DNA from 3 places in the Azospirillum sp. UENF 312511 genome. Region 1 is predicted to be linked to each of the others. Evidence: predicted binding sites of a transcription regulator. Region 1 holds the regulator's gene; each other region holds the start of a gene.

Evidence for each region. Region 1 encodes LexA, which represses DNA repair genes until DNA is damaged. Its sites were predicted from a motif close to ATGTTCTANTTTGGTTC; they were not measured.
Region 2: a site for LexA is predicted at 1,615-1,631, ahead of ACWPN7_RS16405 (S24 family peptidase). Genes of this name have one in related genera too.
Region 3: a site for LexA is predicted at 1,996-2,012, ahead of recA (recombinase RecA). Genes of this name have one in related genera too.

What each region holds. Positions count from the first base shown of each region.
Region 1 is NZ_JBSNCG010000003.1:199,348-205,459, forward strand. It holds gene moaC (cyclic pyranopterin monophosphate synthase MoaC) at 1-248, shown strand, start outside; gene ACWPN7_RS12275 (molybdopterin molybdotransferase MoeA) at 248-1,465, shown strand; gene lexA (transcriptional repressor LexA) at 1,622-2,320, shown strand; gene ACWPN7_RS12285 (ComEC/Rec2 family competence protein) at 2,346-4,520, opposite strand; gene gltX (glutamate--tRNA ligase) at 4,685-6,097, shown strand.
Region 2 is NZ_JBSNCG010000003.1:1,066,345-1,072,456, forward strand. It holds gene ACWPN7_RS16385 (portal protein) at 1-217, opposite strand, end outside; gene ACWPN7_RS16390 (hypothetical protein) at 222-623, opposite strand; gene ACWPN7_RS16395 (hypothetical protein) at 707-1,105, opposite strand; gene ACWPN7_RS16400 (hypothetical protein) at 1,147-1,512, opposite strand; gene ACWPN7_RS16405 (S24 family peptidase) at 1,709-2,341, shown strand; gene ACWPN7_RS16410 (hypothetical protein) at 2,416-2,682, shown strand; gene ACWPN7_RS16415 (hypothetical protein) at 2,743-3,387, opposite strand; gene ACWPN7_RS16420 (branched-chain amino acid aminotransferase) at 3,525-4,373, opposite strand; gene ACWPN7_RS16425 (hypothetical protein) at 4,527-4,730, shown strand; gene ACWPN7_RS16430 (succinate dehydrogenase iron-sulfur subunit) at 4,815-5,591, opposite strand; gene sdhA (succinate dehydrogenase flavoprotein subunit) at 5,622-6,112, opposite strand, start outside.
Region 3 is NZ_JBSNCG010000003.1:2,416,538-2,422,649, forward strand. It holds gene ACWPN7_RS22855 (PAS domain S-box protein) at 1-1,334, shown strand, start outside; gene ACWPN7_RS22860 (class I SAM-dependent methyltransferase) at 1,361-1,864, opposite strand; gene recA (recombinase RecA) at 2,089-3,168, shown strand; gene ACWPN7_RS22870 (hypothetical protein) at 3,315-3,467, opposite strand; gene alaS (alanine--tRNA ligase) at 3,627-6,112, shown strand, end outside.

The DNA of each region.
Region 1 (6,112 bases):
CGCTGATGCTGACGTCGGTCAAGGTGGACCTGACCTGCGACCCCGAGCGCAACGCCGTGGACATCACCGCCACCTGCAAGCTCAGGGGCCAGACCGGCGTGGAAATGGAGGCGCTAACCGCCGTGTCGGTCGCCGCACTCACCGTCTACGACATGTGCAAGGCGGTGGACCGCGGCATGACCATCACCGAGGTGAAGCTGCTGCACAAGGCCGGTGGCAAGAGCGGCGAATGGGGGAGCGCGGTCTGATGCTACAGGTCGGTGAAGCCCGCGCCCGCATCCTCGCCGCCTTCACCGCCCTGCCGGCGGAGACGGTGCCGTTGCCCGACGCGCTGGGGCGCGTCCTGGCGGAGCCCGCCGGCGCTCGCCTGACTCAGCCGCCCTTCGCCGCCGCGGCCATGGACGGCTGGGCCGTCCGCGCCGCCGACATCGTCCCGGCGTCGGCGGAAGCTCCCGTCACGCTGCGCCGCATCGGCGAGTCCGCCGCTGGCCACGCCTTCGCCGGATCGGTCGGCGCGGGCGAGGCCGTGCGCATCTTTACCGGCGCGCCCCTGCCCGCCGGGGCCGACGCCGTGGTGATGCAGGAGGATTGCGAGGACGCCGGGGACCGCGTGCGCGTCGGGCGCGCCGTGCCCGCGGGTCGCTTCATCCGTCCCGCCGGATTGGACTTCACCGCGGGAGAGGAGTTGCTTCCCAAAGGACGGCTGCTCACCGCCCGCGACGTCGCCCTGGCCGCCGCGGCCAACCTGCCCTGGCTGCGCGTCCACCGCCGACCGCGGGTCGCCGTGCTCGCCACCGGGGACGAGATCGCCCTGCCCGGCGATCCGCTGGGACCGAGCCAGATCGTCAGCTCCAACGCGCTCGGCCTCTGCGCGCTGGTCGCCAGCCAGGGCGGCCTCGCCCACAATCTCGGCGTGGCCAAGGACGATCCGGAGCATCTCGCCGCCATGGCCGCCGGGGCGGCCGGCTGCGACCTGCTGGTGACCACGGGCGGCGCCTCGCAAGGCGAGCACGACCATGTGCGCGACGTACTGGGCGGGCTGTCACTGGACTTCTACCGCGTCGCCATGAAGCCCGGCAAACCGTTGATTTTCGGGACGGCGAACGGCGTTCCGCTGCTCGGCCTGCCCGGCAATCCGGTGTCCACCGGGGTGGCCGCCCTGCTGTTCCTGGTGCCCGTCCTTCGCCGTCTCCAAGGCTTGCCCGCCGAGAACACCACGCTCGCGGCGCGGCTCGGCGCGCCGCTGAAGGCCAACGACGACCGCACCGACTTCATGCGCGCCACCCTGTCCACCGGGACGGACGGCGAGCCCATCGCCACGCCCTTCCCGCGCCAGGACAGCGCGATGATGTCCCGGCTGGCCCGGGCCGACGCCCTGATCGTCCGCGAGCCGCAGGCAACCGCCGCCGCTGTGGGCGACCGCGTGACGGTGATCCCGCTGAGCGGCGGTGTCCTGTCGCTTTAATCCGTTCCGCACGGGAAATCCATTTGGGAGTCCTGTCCGTCGATTTGCGATTGATTTCATCCGTAGGGCTTGACGGGGGTTAAGAACCAAACTAGAACAAGATGGAACGTTTTGCTTTTGTTCCATATCTAGTGCGGAACCGGCCGGGAGGCACAAATGCTCACGCGCAAGCAGCATGAATTGCTGCTTTTCATCAACGAGCGGCTCGGACAGGGCGGTGTGTCCCCTTCCTTCGACGAAATGAAGGACGCTCTCAACCTGAAGTCCAAGTCGGGCATCCACCGCCTCATCACGGGGCTGGAGGAGCGCGGCTTCATCCGCCGCCTGCCCCACCGCGCCCGCGCGCTGGAGGTGCTGCGCCTGCCGGAGGGGCTGGAGACCGCCCGCACCCGGCCGCCGCGCGCCAAGTTCGAGCCCAACGTCATCAAGGGCGACTTCAGCTTCGCGGGACGTGAGGCGAACCCGGCGTCCGAATCCGTGCAGTTGCCGCTCTACGGCCGGATCGCCGCGGGCACGCCCATCGAGGCGTTGCGCGACGGTTCCGCCTTCGTGGACATTCCCGCCGCCATGCTCGGCATGGGCGACCACTACGCGCTGGAAGTCGCCGGCGATTCCATGGTGGAGGCCGGCATCCTCGACCATGACACGGTGGTCATCCAGCGCTGCGACAGCGCGGAGAACGGCTCCATCGTCGTCGCCCTGGTCGACGACGCCGAGGTCACGCTGAAGCGCCTGCGCCGCAAGGGCAACACCGTGGCGCTCGAACCGGCCAACGCCGCCTACGAGACCCGCATTTTCGGCGCCGACCGCGTTCGGGTGCAGGGTCGCCTCGTCGGTCTGGTGCGGAAGTACTGACCGCAGGATGCTCCGGGGCGGCGGCTCAGCGCGCCCCGGTCTTTCCATCGGGGAGCTTTCCTCCCATCGTCCACGGGCGGTCGCCGCGCCGACCGCGCACGCTTTCCACCCGGATGCCCTTGTCCGACAGGGTGAGCGTGTGCGCGCCCTCCCGCCGCAGTTGCCAGCGGTCGATGACCAGCGGCGCCCGGCACCCGCGCGACGGGACCGCGACCACCACCGCATCGGCCACCGCGCAATCCTCCGGCAAGGCGTCCGGCTGGCGCAGCAGCGCCACCGTCTTCCCCTGCGCGCGGTAGAGGCACCCCAGGGCGTCGCAGCGCAGCCGCCCGTCCAGGCTCACCCCGGCGAGCGGCCAGACATCCTGACCGGCCTTGTCCTCCGGCTTTTCCATGCCGCCGCGCCGCCTCCACGTGTTGGCGACCCGGCCATCGCTGGCGGTGGAGAGGCTGAGGATCCCATCCGCGCCGCGCGCGCCCATCAGTTTTCCGTCCTCCGACACCAGGATGTCGGGCCGCGGCGCGACGGCCGGGGCGACCAGCCCGCCGGCCAAGGCCACCAGCCCCAGCCAGCGCCAGCGTCCCGTCCAGATGGCCAGCCACAGCCCGCCCAGAGTGACCGCCGCGATGGCGGCGTCCGGCATGGCCGGCAGAAACGCCGTCGCTCCGGGCAGCGCCGCGGTCCGCTCCGCCGTCTCGATGACCAGCCGGACGCCCCAGCTCATCGCCGTCACCGCCGGCCCCTCCAGCCCGAAGGGCAGCAGCAGGTAGGACAACAGGCTGAAGGGCATGATCCACACCGTCGTGATGGGAATCGCCACCATGTTGGACAGCACACCGTAAAAGGCGACCTGCTGGAAATGGTAGAGCCCGTAAGGCGTCGTCGCGACGGTCGCCACCACGCTGGAAAAGGCGATGCCGCCCAGCGCCATGGCGCCCTTGCCGAGCCAGCCCATGTCGCGCCGCCGCCGCACCGCCCAGGGCGTGAAGCGTTCGAAGGCGGCGATCAGGGCGACGACCGCCGCGAAGGACATCTGGAAGCTCGGCCCCAGCATCCCCTCCGGGTCATAGAGGACGGTGACGATGCCGGCGAAGGCGACCAGCCGCATGCTGATCGGCGACCGATCGGCGATCACCGCTCCCATGACCAGACCGGTCATCAGCACCGACCGCAGCGTCGGCAAGGGCGCCCCCACCAGCAGCGTGTAGAGGATGGCCGACAGGATGCCGGCCAGCGCCGCGATCTTCTTGATCGGCCAGCGCAGCGCCACCCAGGGAACCAGCGCCAGCAGCGCCCGCACCACCCAGAAGACGATCCCCGCGGCGATGCCCACATGCAGGCCGGAAATGGACAGGAGGTGCGCCAGACCGCTGTCGCGGAAGGCGTCCATCATCGGTCCCGGAATCGCCGCCGCGTCGCCGTTCAGCAGGGCGGCGGTGACGCTGGCCTCCGCGGAATCGCTCACGACGGCACGCACCCGCTCGGCGATGGCGGCGCGCGCCCGCTCAAAGGCCACCGTCACCCGGCGCCAGCCGTCGGGCGGCGGCGCCTCCTGGGCGACGGGGGCGCCCATGACGAAGCCGACCGCGCCGAAGCCTTCGAAATAGGCGCGCCGCTGCAGGTCGAAGGCTCCCGGCTCCGCCGGGGCGGCCGGCGGGTGGAGCATGGCGCGCAGCCGTACCACCGTCCCGGCCTCCGGCGGTGTCACCTTGGCCGGCAAATGCAGGCGGACCCGCTCCGGCGTCGCCTCCGGGGCCAGCCGCTCCACCATCGGTTCACCGATCATCAACCGCGTGCCGGTGGGCTGCCGTTCGATCGCCAGCACCCGCCCGGTGACCTGCACCGGTCCAAGCTCGCGCGTCAGCATTGGCGCCATCGCCGCCACGCTGTGCAGTTGCGCCGCCGCGAAACCCAGAGCGACGCTCAACAGCCCCAGCAGCAGAACGACCGGCGCCAGACGCCGCCGCACCAGCCACAGCAGAGCCAGACAGCCGACCACGGCGCCCGGCCCCAGCCAGAGCGGCGGCTCGGCATGCAGGCCGAAATACAGGGCCACACCCGCCCCGGTCCCCACGGGCAGCCACAGCGCCCAGCGCTCCCGTTCCGCGGCAAGGCATTCCAGAGCCGCAACGAGAAGGCGCGCGCCGACGCCGCGACGGACAGGACCGGCATCGCCCTCCGCCGCCAAACCTCCGGCCATGCCCTCTTCAACCCCGTGGGCCATACTGTCGCCTATGCGCGCAAGGCAAATGCCTCCGGCGCCGTTAATGTGTTACACCACCGCACCACCGCAGTCGCACCGCAGCCGCCGCATCTCGGCCGCCGCAGCACTGTAGCAGCGCCGAACCTGGAATTGAGCCTCCCATGACCGTCGTCACCCGTTTCGCCCCGTCGCCCACCGGCTTTCTCCACATCGGCGGTGCCCGCACCGCATTGTTCAACTGGCTGTACGCCCGACGCAACGGCGGCACGTATCTGCTGCGCATCGAGGACACCGACCGCCAGCGCTCGACGGACGCGGCGGTGGACGCCATCCTCGACGGCCTGTCCTGGCTCGGCCTCGACTGGGACGGCGACGCGGTCAGCCAGTTCGCCCGCAAGGACCGCCACGCCGAGGTGGCGCAGCAGATGCTGGCGGCTGGCCGCGCCTATTACTGCTACGCGAGCCCCGAGGAGTTGGAGGAGATGCGCGCCGCCCAGAAGGCGGCGGGCCAGCCGGTGCGCTACGACGGGCGCTGGCGCGACCGCGACCCGTCCGAGGCTCCGGCCGGCGTGAAGCCGGTGATCCGCCTGAAGGCGCCGCAGGAGGGCGAGACGGTCCTGAAGGACCGCGTCCAGGGCGAGGTGACGGTGCAGAACGCCCAGCTCGACGATCTGATCCTGCTGCGCGCCGACGGCACCCCGACCTATTTGCTGGCGGTGGTGGTGGACGACCACGACATGGGCGTGACCCATGTCATCCGCGGCGACGACCATCTGACCAACACCTTCCGCCAGATCCAGATCTTCAACGCCATGGGCTGGGACCTGCCGGAGTTCGGCCACATCCCGCTGATCCACGGTCCGGACGGCGCCAAGCTGTCGAAGCGCCATGGCGCGCTGGGCGTCGACGCCTACCGCGACATGGGCTACCTGCCGGAGGCGATCCGCAACTACCTGCTGCGGCTCGGCTGGGGGCACGGCGACGACGAGATCATCTCCACCGAACAGGCCGTGGAGTGGTTCAACCTGGAGGGCATCGGGCGCTCCCCCTCGCGCTTCGACTTCGCCAAGCTGGAGAACCTGAACGCCCACTACATGCGGCAGGCCGACGACGCCCGCCTCGTGGGTCTGGCCGCCCCGCGGCTGGAGGCCGAGCTTGGCCGCGCGCTGACCGAGTCGGAACGCGATCTGCTGACCCGCGCCATGAACGGGCTGAAGCAGCGCGCCCGCACCGTGGTCGATCTCGCCCAGAGCGCCCGCTTCTACCTCGCCGCCCGTCCGCTGGCGATGGACGAGAAGGCCACCGCGCTGTTGGACGAGAAGGGCCGCGGCGTCCTGACCGACCTTGCCGCCCGCTTCGAGGCCGAGGCCGACTTCACCGCCGCCGCCCTCGAAGGGCTGGTGCGCGCCTTCGCCGAGGAGCGGGGCGAGAAGCTGGGCAAGATCGCCCAGCCGCTGCGCGCCGCGCTCACCGGTTCCACCGTGTCGCCCCCCATCTTCGAGGTGGCCGAGATCCTCGGCCGCGCGGAAACACTGGCCCGGATGAAGGATGCCGCAACTGCAGCACGGGGATAACTTCCGTGCGTTGAT
Region 2 (6,112 bases), 870 kb from region 1:
GGTCCACCCGCCGTTCGCCGGGGGTGCCGCCGCCGCGGAAGGGCTGCCCGTTGGGCAGGGCGTGGTCGTAGCAGTCCTGCCAATGGCTTTCCCAGACCGACCGGCGCTCCCGCGCCGCCCGGTAGCGCTCCAGCAGACGCTCCGGCCCGTTCGGCGACGTGGATGCGGCATCCCCCTTGCGGCCCCCTTGGGAAGTGCCGTGCGTGGTGTCCTTCATGGCCTCACTCCCCCAACAGGCGCTTGCGCAGCGGCACCAGCGCGCCGACGTCCAGCGCACCCCGCCAGGACGTCTGGACCGTCCCCGCCCGTCCCCGGTTGCGCCGCTGGATCAGCGCCTCCGCGGCCTTGGCCGGGTCCTTCTCCTCCTCCGTCGCCGGAGCCGGGCCGGCGGCGGGCGGATCGCCGGCGGGTGAGGCCACGGGAGCGGAAGCCTCCACCGCCGGGGCGGCGGGTTCGGGAAGCGGGTCCGGAGGCGCATTCCACCAGGGCGTCGTGGCGGGAGCCGGCTCCGGGACCGCCACGGGCACCGGAGCCGGCTCGGGGGCGGGCGTCGGCGTGGGTTGAGGATCCGGCGCGGGCGCAGGCGGCGGCGCCGGCCGGGGCGCCTTGAACAGGTTCGCCATGGGCGGGGGGTCCTTGTCCGTGATGCGAAAACAGGCCCTTGTATGAAAGGGCGTCGGGAAGGCGGACGGGCCGGCGGCGCGGATCAGGCCGCGGGGACGGGCCTCGCCAGATGCCGGTAGAGCTGCCAGGGCGTCACGATGCCGGGCGCGTGCAGCCCCAGCAGGCGCTTGATCGCCTCGACGCAGGTGAAGGGAGCCCAGGGGGCCGGACGATTCAGGCCGCGCCGCACCGTCGCCGGGGTCACCGCCATGCCCATCCCGTGGTACCAGCCCGGCAGGTCGAAGGCCGCGGGCAGATCGAGGACCGACACGTCGGTGAAGGACGAGAGCGGATCGACGATCACCCAGTGGTGCCCATCGTGCAGCAGCGCGAAGCAGTGGCGGAACCCCGGCTTCAGCAGACGCAGCCACCACAGCTCCGCCTCGCCCCGGAAGACCACCCAGGCATGCGGCGCGTCCGCTCCCTCCCGGCAGGGTATCACTTGGCAGGAATCCATCTGGCAAGGCTGAGGCAGCGGCGTGCTCACTGAACGATGCCCTTCTCGCGCAGCACCGGGCGGAGCCGGTCGAACGCCTCCCGCCACAGGGTGTGGGCGCGCTGCTCGCGGTAACGCGCCGGGTCCGGCGCCATCAGGCGGCGCCCGTAATGGACCAGCACGTGCAGATGGTCGCGGATCAGCAGGCGACGGCGGTACAGCCGGTCCACCGCGCACAGCACGTCGCCGGGCTCGCACGGGCGCTGGATCAGCCCGCGACCGGCGGCGATGCGCGCGCCGGCGGCCTTGGCGTCCTGCGCCTGGACCGACCAGAACCACGCCTCCTCCGCGCTGCCGAACGGTTCCCCGGCGGCGTCGGACAGAACCATGAACGTGTTGCGGTGCTGGACCATGCGTGAGGTCTCCCTGGAAATTGCAGCTTCTGGGTTCGCGGGCGCAGCTTCGCTCTCGGGCGGAGCGCCGGATGGGCCGCGGCACGCGCGGCTGGCGAACACATGTTCACGTTATGTACTGATTAAAGTCCTTCGTCAAGGAAAATATGAATAGGTTCCTAGGGACGGGCTGGTTCGTTTATGTGATTATCCTCCCATGCTCAAACATGCGGACATTTGGCGGGCGATCGACCGCCTCGCGGCCCAGCACGGGCTGTCGGCTTCCGGACTCGCGCGGCGCGCGGGGCTGGACCCGACGACCTTCAACAAGAGCAAGCGGACCACCGGCGACGGCAAGCTCCGCTGGCCCTCGACGGAGAGCGTGTCCAAGGTTCTGGAGGCGACCGGCGCGTCGCTGTCGGAGTTCGTCAGCCTCGTCGGCGATGCCGCGGGCGCCGGCTCGCTCCAGCGGGTGCCGGTCATCGGCTATGCGCAGGCGGGCAACGCGGGTTTCTTCGACGACGCCGGCTTTCCCTCGGGTGTGGGCTGGGACGAGCTTCTGTTTCCCAGCATCGGAGATCCCCACGCCTACGCTCTGGAGATCGCCGGGGACAGCATGGACCCCGTCTACCGCGACGGCGACACCATCATCGTCTCGCCTGCCGCACAGATCCGGCGCAACGACCGTGTCGTCGTCCGCACCAAGGGCGGCGAGGTGATGGCGAAGCAACTCCTTCGCGAAACCGCCACCAAGATCGAGCTGATTTCCATCAACCGCGCCCACCCGGACCGCAGCATCCCGCGCGCCGAGGTCGCCTGGATGGCGCGCATCGTCTGGGCGAGCCAGTAAGCGTCAGCCCTGCGGCACTCTGTCCTAGGACAAATATCCTTTACTGCGTCATCGGAAGAGCTTATCGTCCGGCCATGACCGGACTCTGCGGAACGCCTCGGCGTTCATCCCTTCTGGAAGAGCTTGAACGCCGCCACGACGACGCGCCGCCCCGCAGCGCGGTGCGGACGGCGCTTCTGGAGGGGGCGGAGCGTCACGCCGCCCTCGCCCGCGCCGCCGCTCTTCGCCTGCACGACCGGCTGGCCGCCGAGGCCGCCGGGGCTCCGCGCAACGGCGCCGCTCCCTGCCCGCAGACCGCACGGGCGGCGATGCCTGGCTGTCCCGCCTCACCGGCGCACTGACTCACCACCGCAACGCCGCCAGCGCGCTGATCCGCGAAGGCAGTTGACTCGATCCGACCGTCAGGCGGCGGGAGAGGAGCCGGCACTGCCGGAGTCGGAGGACGTCCCCTCAGCGGCCACGGCGGTGGCGGGCGCGGTCCGCGCCTTCCTTGCGCGCGGTTTGCGAACCGGTGCCGCGGGGGACGGTGCGGCCGCCGGCTCGGCCGCGCCGTCCACGGTCAAAGACACGGATGGCGTCGGCGCCTCCGTCTTCGCCGTGGCCTTCTTCTCAGCGGCTTTCTCTGGGGCCTTCTCTGGGGCCTTGTCCCGGTCGACGGCCTTCTTCAGCACCTTGCTCTTTGAAAAGCCGGCCTCACGCAAGGCCGTCTTCAAATCCTCCCACGCCAAGCGGATTTCCGTCGCGAAGGCCCGCGCGTCGTCGTCACGGTGGGTGCGGAAATACTCCGCCGCCTCCCGCATCTGGGCCGGCAGGGTTTCCGCCCCGGCGCGCACCGCCTCGTTGCGCAGGCGGTTGTGGCGGTCGTCCAGATAGGTGAGGATCTCCGACAACTCCTCCGGCGTGCAGCTTTTCTGAAGCCTGTCGGTGACCACGGGCGCGGCCTTGTCGATCTTCCCGACCAGTTCCGACCGACCGCGCTTCAGGTCCGGATCGTAGACGGTGCGGATCACCTGGATCACGCGGCGGCGTTCGCGGAATTGCATCATCTCCCCCCTCGACAGCGTCCTTCGACGGACCGATTCACCGCTTGGGAGGAATCATGCCGCGGAACCGGCCATCTATCAAGCCGGCTTTCGGGCCGCATACCGCCCGAAAACCGGCATTCCGAGTCAGCCGAAGCGGATCAGCGGAAGGCGAACTCCCAATAGAGCCCGCGCGCGCGCGCCGCCAGGGGGCCGGGTTGCAAGGCGCGCTCCTCGACGCGGGTGACCGGCACCACCTTCGCGTAATTGCCGGTCGAGAAGACCTCGTCCGCCTCCAGCACGTCGCGGGGGCTCAGGGTAGCCTCCTCCACCGCCACGCCGTCGTCGCGCAGCAGGGCGATCACGCGCTGGCGGGTGATGCCGTTGAGGAAGGTCCCGTTGTGCACCGGCGTGCGCACCACCCCGTCCTTGGCGATGAACAGGTTGGCCGTCGCGAACTCCGCCACGCTGCCGATGGGGTCGAGCATGATGGCGTTGTCGAAGCCGCGCTCCCGCGCCTCCTTCAGCGCCAGCCCGGCGTTGGGGTAAAGGCAGGCGGCCTTGGCCTCGGTCGGCGCCATGTCCGGCACCGGGCGGCGGCGGCTGGACAGGCAGGCGGTGAAGCCGGCGGCGCTGGGCAATGGCGCCTCGTAGACCGACAGGACGAAGCGCGTGCTCTCGGCGTCGGGCGCGACGAAGCCCTCCTCCGCGTAGAACATCGGCCGGATGTACAGCTCGGCCTCCTTGGGGAAGCGACGGATGCCGTCCCAGCACAGCTCCTCGATCTCCCCGGCGGTCAGCATGGGGGCGAGGCCCATCACCTGGGCCGAGCGCACGACGCGGGCGCAGTGGCGGTCGAGGTCGGGGGCCACGCCCTGGAAGGCGCGGGCGCCGTCAAAAACGACCGAAGACAGCCAGAGCGCGTGAGTCATCGGGCCGACGATGGCGGGGTTGCCCGCGATCCATTCGCCCTGAATGTAGCTCAACGCCTGACCGGCCGTGCTGCCCATGATCTTCTCCCTTTTTGGCTTCGGGTTGGTTCTATCCGGATGGTTCGCTCCCTCGAAAAGCATACCCCCTCATCGCCGCCGGTCAACCTGCGCAGACGGGCCAGCCGGACGGTTGATGCAGGACACCCTCACCACACCGGGAGCGACCGACCCATGGGCTGGACCTATTCGAGCGCCTTTCCGCAGCCGCTGCGCGCGGCCCCGCCCTTCCCGCCGCCGGGCCAGGACGTTCCCACCCCGGGCCCCCTGACCGACAACCCGGACCTGCCGACCCCCGGCCCGCAGGAGGACATGCCCTCCCCCCTGCCCAACGACGACCTGCCGCCGTCCCGGCCCACCGATCCCGACTTCGCATAAGCGCAGACGCTGAACGGCCAAAGAAAACGGGGCGCCCCCTTGCGGAGGCGCCCCGTTCTTCATCGGTGAACCGAAACGGACGGATCAGCGGCGCTGAACCATCAGCTTCTTGATCTCGGCGATGGCCTTGGCCGGGTTGAGGCCCTTCGGGCACGCCTTGGTGCAGTTCATGATGGTGTGACAGCGGTAGAGGCGGAACGGGTCCTCGAGGTTGTCGAGGCGCTCGCCCGTCATCTCGTCGCGGCTGTCGACGATCCAGCGGTAGGCCTGGAGCAGGATCGACGGGCCGAGGTAGCGGTCGCCGTTCCACCAGTAGCTGGGGCAGGAGGTCGAGCAGCAGAAGCACAGGATGCACTCGTAGAGGCCGTCCAGCTTGGCGCGGTCCTCCGGCGACTGCAGGCGCTCGCGGCTCGGGGCCGGCGACTGCGACTGCAGCCACGGCTTGATCGAGGCGAGCTGGGCGTAGATGTGCTTCAGGTCGGGGACGAGATCCTTGACCACCGGCATGTGCGGCAGCGGGTAGATCTTGACGTCACCCTTCACCTCCTCGATGGCCTTCAGGCAGGCCAGCGTGTTGGTGCCGTCGATGTTCATCGCGCAGGACCCGCAGATGCCCTCGCGGCAGGAGCGCCGGAAGGTCAGGGTCGAGTCGATGTTGTTCTTGATGTAGATGATCGCGTCCAGGATCATCGGGCCGAACTTGTCCAGGTCGACGACATAGGTGTCGACCCGCGGGTTCTGCCCGTCATCCGGCGACCAGCGGTAGATCTTGAAGGTCTTCGCCCGCTTGGCGCCGCTGGCGGTGTTGATGGTCTTGCCGACGCCGACCTTGGAATTGGCGGGCAGGTTGAATTCGACCATGGTTCGTATCCTTGCCTTGCTCTTGCCGCCTTAGTAGACGCGGGCCTTGGGCGGGAACACCTGCACCTCGTCGGTCAGGGTGTAGAGATGGACCGGGCGGTACCCGATCTTCGTCTCGCCCTTGTCCGACACCTCGATGACGGTGTGCTTCATCCAGTTCTCGTCGTCGCGGTCCGGATAGTCCTCGCGGGCGTGGGCGCCGCGGCTCTCCGGCCGGTTCTTCGCCGAGTGGAGCGTGGCGACCGCCTGGTACAGCAGGTTGTCCAGCTCGATGGCTTCGACGAGGTCGGAGTTCCAGACCAGCGAACGGTCGCTGATCGCCATGTCGCTCTTCTTCGCGAAGGTCTGGTCAATGAGCTTGACGCCCTCCTCCAGCACCTCGCCGGTGCGGAAGACCGCGCAGTTGTTCTGCATGGTCCGCTGCATTTCCAGGCGAAGCTCCGACGACTTGATGGAGCCCTTGGCGTTGCGGATGCGGTCGAAGCGCTCCAGGGCGACGTCGGTCGCGGCGGCGGACGACG
Region 3 (6,112 bases), 2.2 Mb from region 1:
CCGAGCGGCTGACTGCCGTGCAGGGTGGCGCCGACCCCGCGGCCCCGCTGGAGGTGAGGTTGACCGGCGGGCGCGAGCTGGTGGCCCAGCTCTACGCGCGGCGGCTCGGCGGGGTGGGGCCGGAAGGGGCGGCGGGGCTGATCCTGCATTTCATCGACATGACCGAGCGCAAGGGGCTGGAGGCCCAGTTCGCCCAGTCGCAGAAGATGCAGGCGGTCGGCCAGCTGGCCGGCGGCGTCGCCCATGACTTCAACAACCTGCTGACCGCGATGATCGGCTTCTGCGATCTGCTGCTGCTGCGGCACAAGCCGGGCGACCAGTCCTTCAGCGACATCATGCAGATCAAGCAGAACGCCAACCGCGCGGCCAATCTCGTGCGCCAGCTTCTGGCCTTTTCGCGCCAGCAGACGCTGCAGCCGCGCATTCTCAGCGTGACCGACGTCCTGGCCGAGCTTGGCAATCTGATGCGCCGGCTGATCGGCGAGAACATCGAACTGAAGATGCTCCACGGCCGGGACATCGGCTATGTGAAGGTCGACCAGAACCAGCTGGAGCAGGTCATCATCAACCTCGTGGTCAATGCGCGCGACGCCATGGCCGGGGGCGGACGGCTGACCATCGTCACCTCCAACCATGTGGTCGAGCAGGCGCAGCGCCGCGAGCACGAGACGATTCCGTCCGGCGAGTATGTGTCCATCGAGGTGATCGACACCGGCTGCGGCATCCCCAAGGAGAATCTCCAGCGCATCTTCGAGCCCTTCTTCACGACCAAGGGCGTGGGGTCGGGCACCGGGCTGGGGCTGTCCACCGTCTATGGCATCGTCCGCCAGACCGGCGGCTTCGTGCTGGTCGAGTCGGAGAAGGGGGAGGGGACGACCTTCACCATCCTGTTGCCCCGCCACAAGGGCGAGGCCCGCCCCGACCAGGGCGAGCCGCGCGAGCGGCGCGGCAGCGACCTGACCGGCTCCGGCACCATCATGCTGGTCGAGGACGAGGACGCCGTGCGCGTCTTCTCCGCCCGTGCGTTGCGCAACAAGGGCTATCAGGTGCTGGAGGCCAAGAACGGCGAGGCGGCGCTGCAGCAGATCAACACGGACGGCAACCGCATCGATCTGCTGATCACCGACGTGGTGATGCCGCAGATGGACGGCCCGACCCTGGCCCGCCATGTCCGGCAGATGCGGCCTGACATGCGGGTGATCTTCATCTCCGGCTACGCCGAGGACCGTCTGGGCGAGATCGACGGGGTCGAGGTCGCCCACTTCCTGCCCAAGCCCTTCTCCCTGAAGCAGTTGGCCTCCAAGGTGAAGGAGGTCATCCGGGACGGGAAGTGACGCGGTGGGCAGAATAGGGCGGGGCCTTATCCGACCCGCCAGCCGTGATAGGTCCAGCGGTCCGTTCCCGGCACGTCGACCGGCTCCCACCCGCGGCGACCGGCGCCGATCGGGCGGTCCGACAGGACCAGCGCGCCCGGCGCCAAGAAAGGTTCGACCAGGCCGCCGATCCACTGGCGGATGCCGTCCTCGTCGTCCTCCCGCTCGCAGCCGATGTCGGCGTGGGCCAGCCGCACGCTGCCGCGGAAGCGCTCCGCGGCGGCGGGCAGCGCGTCCCGGAAATCGCCGAGGAACAGCCGGTCCTCGTCCGGGCGCAGGGAGGCGGGAACGCGCGCCCACATGTCGAAGACCAGGATGTCGCGCGGCGGGAACAGGCTGCGCAGATGGTCGTAGGTGCGGCCCTTCCCCAGACCGATCTCCATCACCAAACCGGGCGTTCCCGCGACGCAGCCGGCGGCCCAGCCGAGCGCGACGCGCTGGGTGGTGAGGCGGTCGATCATGCGGTCGAGCGTGGAGTGGACGGTCGCCATGCGTGGCTTTCCGGGGTGTCGTTGGAGGGGCATCTCCTCTTGAACGCAGCCGCTGGAATTCCGTTGCACGGCGCCGGATCGTTACTAACTTGTGATGAGAACATTCGCGGAACTTAGAGCTTTGCGCAGGGGAACAAAGCTGGTACATTCCCTCTCACCGAATGACCGTTGGTGAGATCGTTGGCCCTGGGGCCGCGGATGTGATCTAACAAGGGGAGACGGGCATGTCGTCCGCACAGCTTCGTTTGGTCGAGAAGGATTCCATGGATAAGCAGAAGGCCCTGGATGCCGCTCTGGCGCAGATCGAGCGCGCCTTTGGCAAGGGCTCGATCATGAAGCTCGGCGCCCGCGAGAACACGGTCGAGACGGAGGTCGTTTCCACCGGCTCGCTCGGCCTCGACATCGCGCTGGGCATCGGCGGCCTGCCGCGCGGCCGCATCATCGAGATTTACGGGCCGGAAAGCTCGGGCAAGACGACGCTGGCGCTGCACGCCATCGCCCAGGCCCAGAAGGGCGGCGGCACCTGCGCCTTCGTGGACGCGGAGCACGCCCTGGACCCGTCCTATGCCCGCAAGCTGGGCGTCAACGTGGACGAGCTGCTGATCTCCCAGCCCGACGCCGGTGAGCAGGCGCTGGAGATCGCCGACACGCTGGTGCGCTCCGGCGCCGTCGACGTGCTGGTGGTCGACTCGGTGGCGGCATTGGTGCCGCGCGCCGAGCTGGAAGGCGAGATGGGCGACAGCCACGTCGGCCTGCACGCCCGCCTGATGAGCCAGGCGCTGCGCAAGCTGACCGGCTCCATCGCCAAGTCGAACTGCCTGGTGATCTTCATCAACCAGATCCGCCTGAAGATCGGCGTGATGTTCGGCAACCCGGAGACGACGACCGGCGGCAACGCGCTGAAGTTCTACGCCTCCGTCCGTCTGGACATCCGCCGCATCGGCGCGATCAAGGACCGGGAGACGGTGGTGGGCAACCAGACCCGCGTGAAGGTGGTGAAGAACAAGATGGCCCCGCCGTTCCGCGTGGTCGAGTTCGACATCATGTACGGCGAGGGCGTGTCGAAGGTGGGCGAACTTCTCGACCTCGGCATCCAGGCCGGCGTGGTGGAGAAGTCGGGCGCGTGGTTCAGCTACGACGGCACCCGCATCGGCCAGGGCCGCGAGAACGCCAAGAACTACCTGCGCAACAACCCGGCCACGGCCGACGCCATCGAGGCGAAGATCCGCGGCAACGCCGGTCTCGTCGCCGACGCCATGATGGGCACCCCGGAGGCCGACGGCGAGGCCGCCACGCCGGAGTGATCCCGGGCGGCAAGCCGGTTTCTGTGTGTGAAAGCCCCTCTCCGGTCCGCCGGGGAGGGGCTTTCGCCGTCTTGCCGGACGGCTGGAAAGACCTTACATTCAGGCTGGGCGGACGGGTGCTGCTACACCCGCCCGCCGGCCCGGTCCTAGCGGTTCAGGATCTCAAGCAGCAGCTTGAGCGCCCGCAACAGCAGGATCAGGAGTTCGAGGATTTTCCGCATCCTCTCATCTCCTTGTGAGCGCCTCATTGAGATTGGACGGGCGGTGGCGATCCACCGCCCGTCCGCGCTGACGATCATGCAAATGTGGCGCTCCGTCCACGCGGCCTGTCGCCGCGCGGGTGCCCGTCGCGGGCACTCTGTGGACAGCCACCGCAAGTCACGTTAAAAGCACGGTTCGGCCGCGAACAAGGCCGCGCCGCCGATTGTAGCCGACCGTAGCCGGAGCCTGGACAGCTTATGAAGACCGCCAACGACATCCGCCGCACGTTCCTGGACTTTTTCGCGAAGAACGGCCACCAGATCGTGGAGTCGTCGCCGCTGGTTCCGCGCAACGACCCGACGCTGATGTTCACGAACGCCGGCATGGTGCAGTTCAAGAACGTCTTCACCGGGGCGGAGCAGCGGCCTTATTCGCGCGCGACCACCTCGCAGAAGTGCGTGCGCGCGGGCGGCAAGCACAACGACCTGGACAATGTCGGCTACACGGCGCGGCACCACACCTTCTTCGAGATGCTGGGCAACTTCTCGTTCGGCGACTATTTCAAGGACGACGCGATCGCCTTCGCCTGGAACCTTGTGACGAAGGAGTTCGGGCTGCCGGCGGACAAGCTGCTGGTCACCGTCCACAGCTCCGACGAGGACGCGGCGGGCATCTGGCGCAAGGTCGCCGGCCTGTCGGACGACCGCATCATCCGCATCCCGACCGACGACAATTTCTGGCGCATGGGCGACACCGGCCCCTGCGGTCCCTGCTCGGAGATCTTCTTCGACCACGGCCCGCACATCGCCGGCGGTCCTCCGGGCTCGCCCGACCAGGACGGCGACCGCTTCATCGAGATCTGGAACCTCGTGTTCATGCAGTATGAGCAGCGCGGTCCCGACGACCTGATCGCCCTGCCGAAGCCGTCGATCGACACCGGCATGGGGCTGGAGCGTCTGGCCGCCGTGCTCCAGGGCAAGCACGACAACTACGACATCGACCTGATGCGGGCGCTGATCGTGGCCTCCGCCGAGGCGACGAAGACCGCGCCGGACGGCGCGCACGCCGTCTCGCACCGCGTCATCGCCGACCATCTGCGCTCCTGCTGCTTCCTGATCGCCGACGGCGTTCTGCCGTCGAACGAGGGCCGCGGCTATGTGCTGCGCCGCATCATGCGCCGCGCCATGCGCCACGCCCACATGATCGGCGCGCGCGAGCCGCTGATGCACCGCCTCGTCCCGGCGCTGATCCAGCAGATGGGCGACGCCTATCCGGAGCTGAACCGCGCCCGCGCCCTGATCGTCGAGACGCTGAAGCTGGAGGAGACCCGCTTCAAGCAGACGCTGGAGCGCGGCCTGCGTCTGCTGGAGGACGAGGTCGCCCGCCTGGGCGAAGGGCAGCCGCTGCCCGGCGACGTCGCCTTCAAGCTGTACGACACCTACGGCTTCCCGCTCGACCTGACCCAGGACGTGCTGCGCACCCAGGGCCGCCCGGTCGACGAGAGCGGCTTCAAGGCCGCCATGGACGAGCAGCGCCGCAAGGCCCGCGAATCCTGGGCCGGCTCGGGCGAGGCGACGACCGAGAAGCTGTGGTACGAGCTGAAGGACGAGCTGGGCGCCACGGAGTTCTTCGGCTACGACACCGAGGTCGCCGAGGGCAAAGTGACCGCCATCGTCAAGGGCGACGCCCGCGTCGAGCAGGCCGCCGCCGGGGACGAGGTGCTGGTCATCGTGAACCAGACGCCCTTCTACGGTGAATCGGGCGGTCAGGTCGGCGATGCCGGCGTGATCTTCTCCGCCGAGGGCACCGAGGTCGCCGTCTCCGACACCCAGAAGAAGCTGGGCGCCGTCTGGGCCCATGTCGGCACGGTCACCAAGGGCACGCTGAAGGTCGGCGACGTGGTGGAACTGCGCGTGGACACGGAGCGCCGCTCGGCCATCCGCGCCAACCACTCGGCCACCCACCTGCTGCACGAGGCGCTGCGCCGCCGCCTGGGCGAGCATGTCACCCAGAAGGGCTCGCTGGTCGCCCAGGAGCGCCTGCGCTTCGACATCAGCCAGCCGGTCGGCCTGACCCCGGCGGACATCGCCGCGGTCGAGGACGAGGTGAACCGCCGCATCCTCGGCAACAGCGAGGTCGTCACCCGTCTGATGTCCCCGGACGAGGCCCGCGCGTCCGGCGCCATGGCCCTGTTCGGCGAGAAGTATGGCGACGAGGTGCGCGTCGTCTCCATGGGTGGCCCGCACGGCGAGCTGGACCGTGACTACTCGATCGAGCTGTGCGGCGGCACCCACGTCCGCCGCACCGGCGACATCGGCCTGTTCACGATCGTCGCCGAGGGCGCCGTCGCCGCCGGCGTGCGCCGCATCGAGGCGCTGACCGGCACCGGCGCCAAGGCTTGGCTGTCGGAACGCGATCATCTGCTGACCGAGGCCGCGTCCGTCCTGAAGGTCCGTCCGGAGGACGTCCCCTCGCGCCTCGCCGCTCTGGTGGACGAGCGCAGGAAGATGGAGCGCGAGCTGGCCGAACTCCGTCGTCAAGTCGCCATGGGCGGTGGTGCGAAGGCGGACGGCGGCAACGAGGCCAAGGACATCGCGGGCGTGAAGTTCGCCGCCCGCGTGGTCGAGGGCCTGCCGGCCAAGGACCTGAAGCCGATGGCCGACGAGCTGAAGAAGCAGGTCGGTTCCGGCGTCGTCGTTCTGATCGCATCGAACGAGGGCAAGGCGTCCATCGTCGTCGGCGT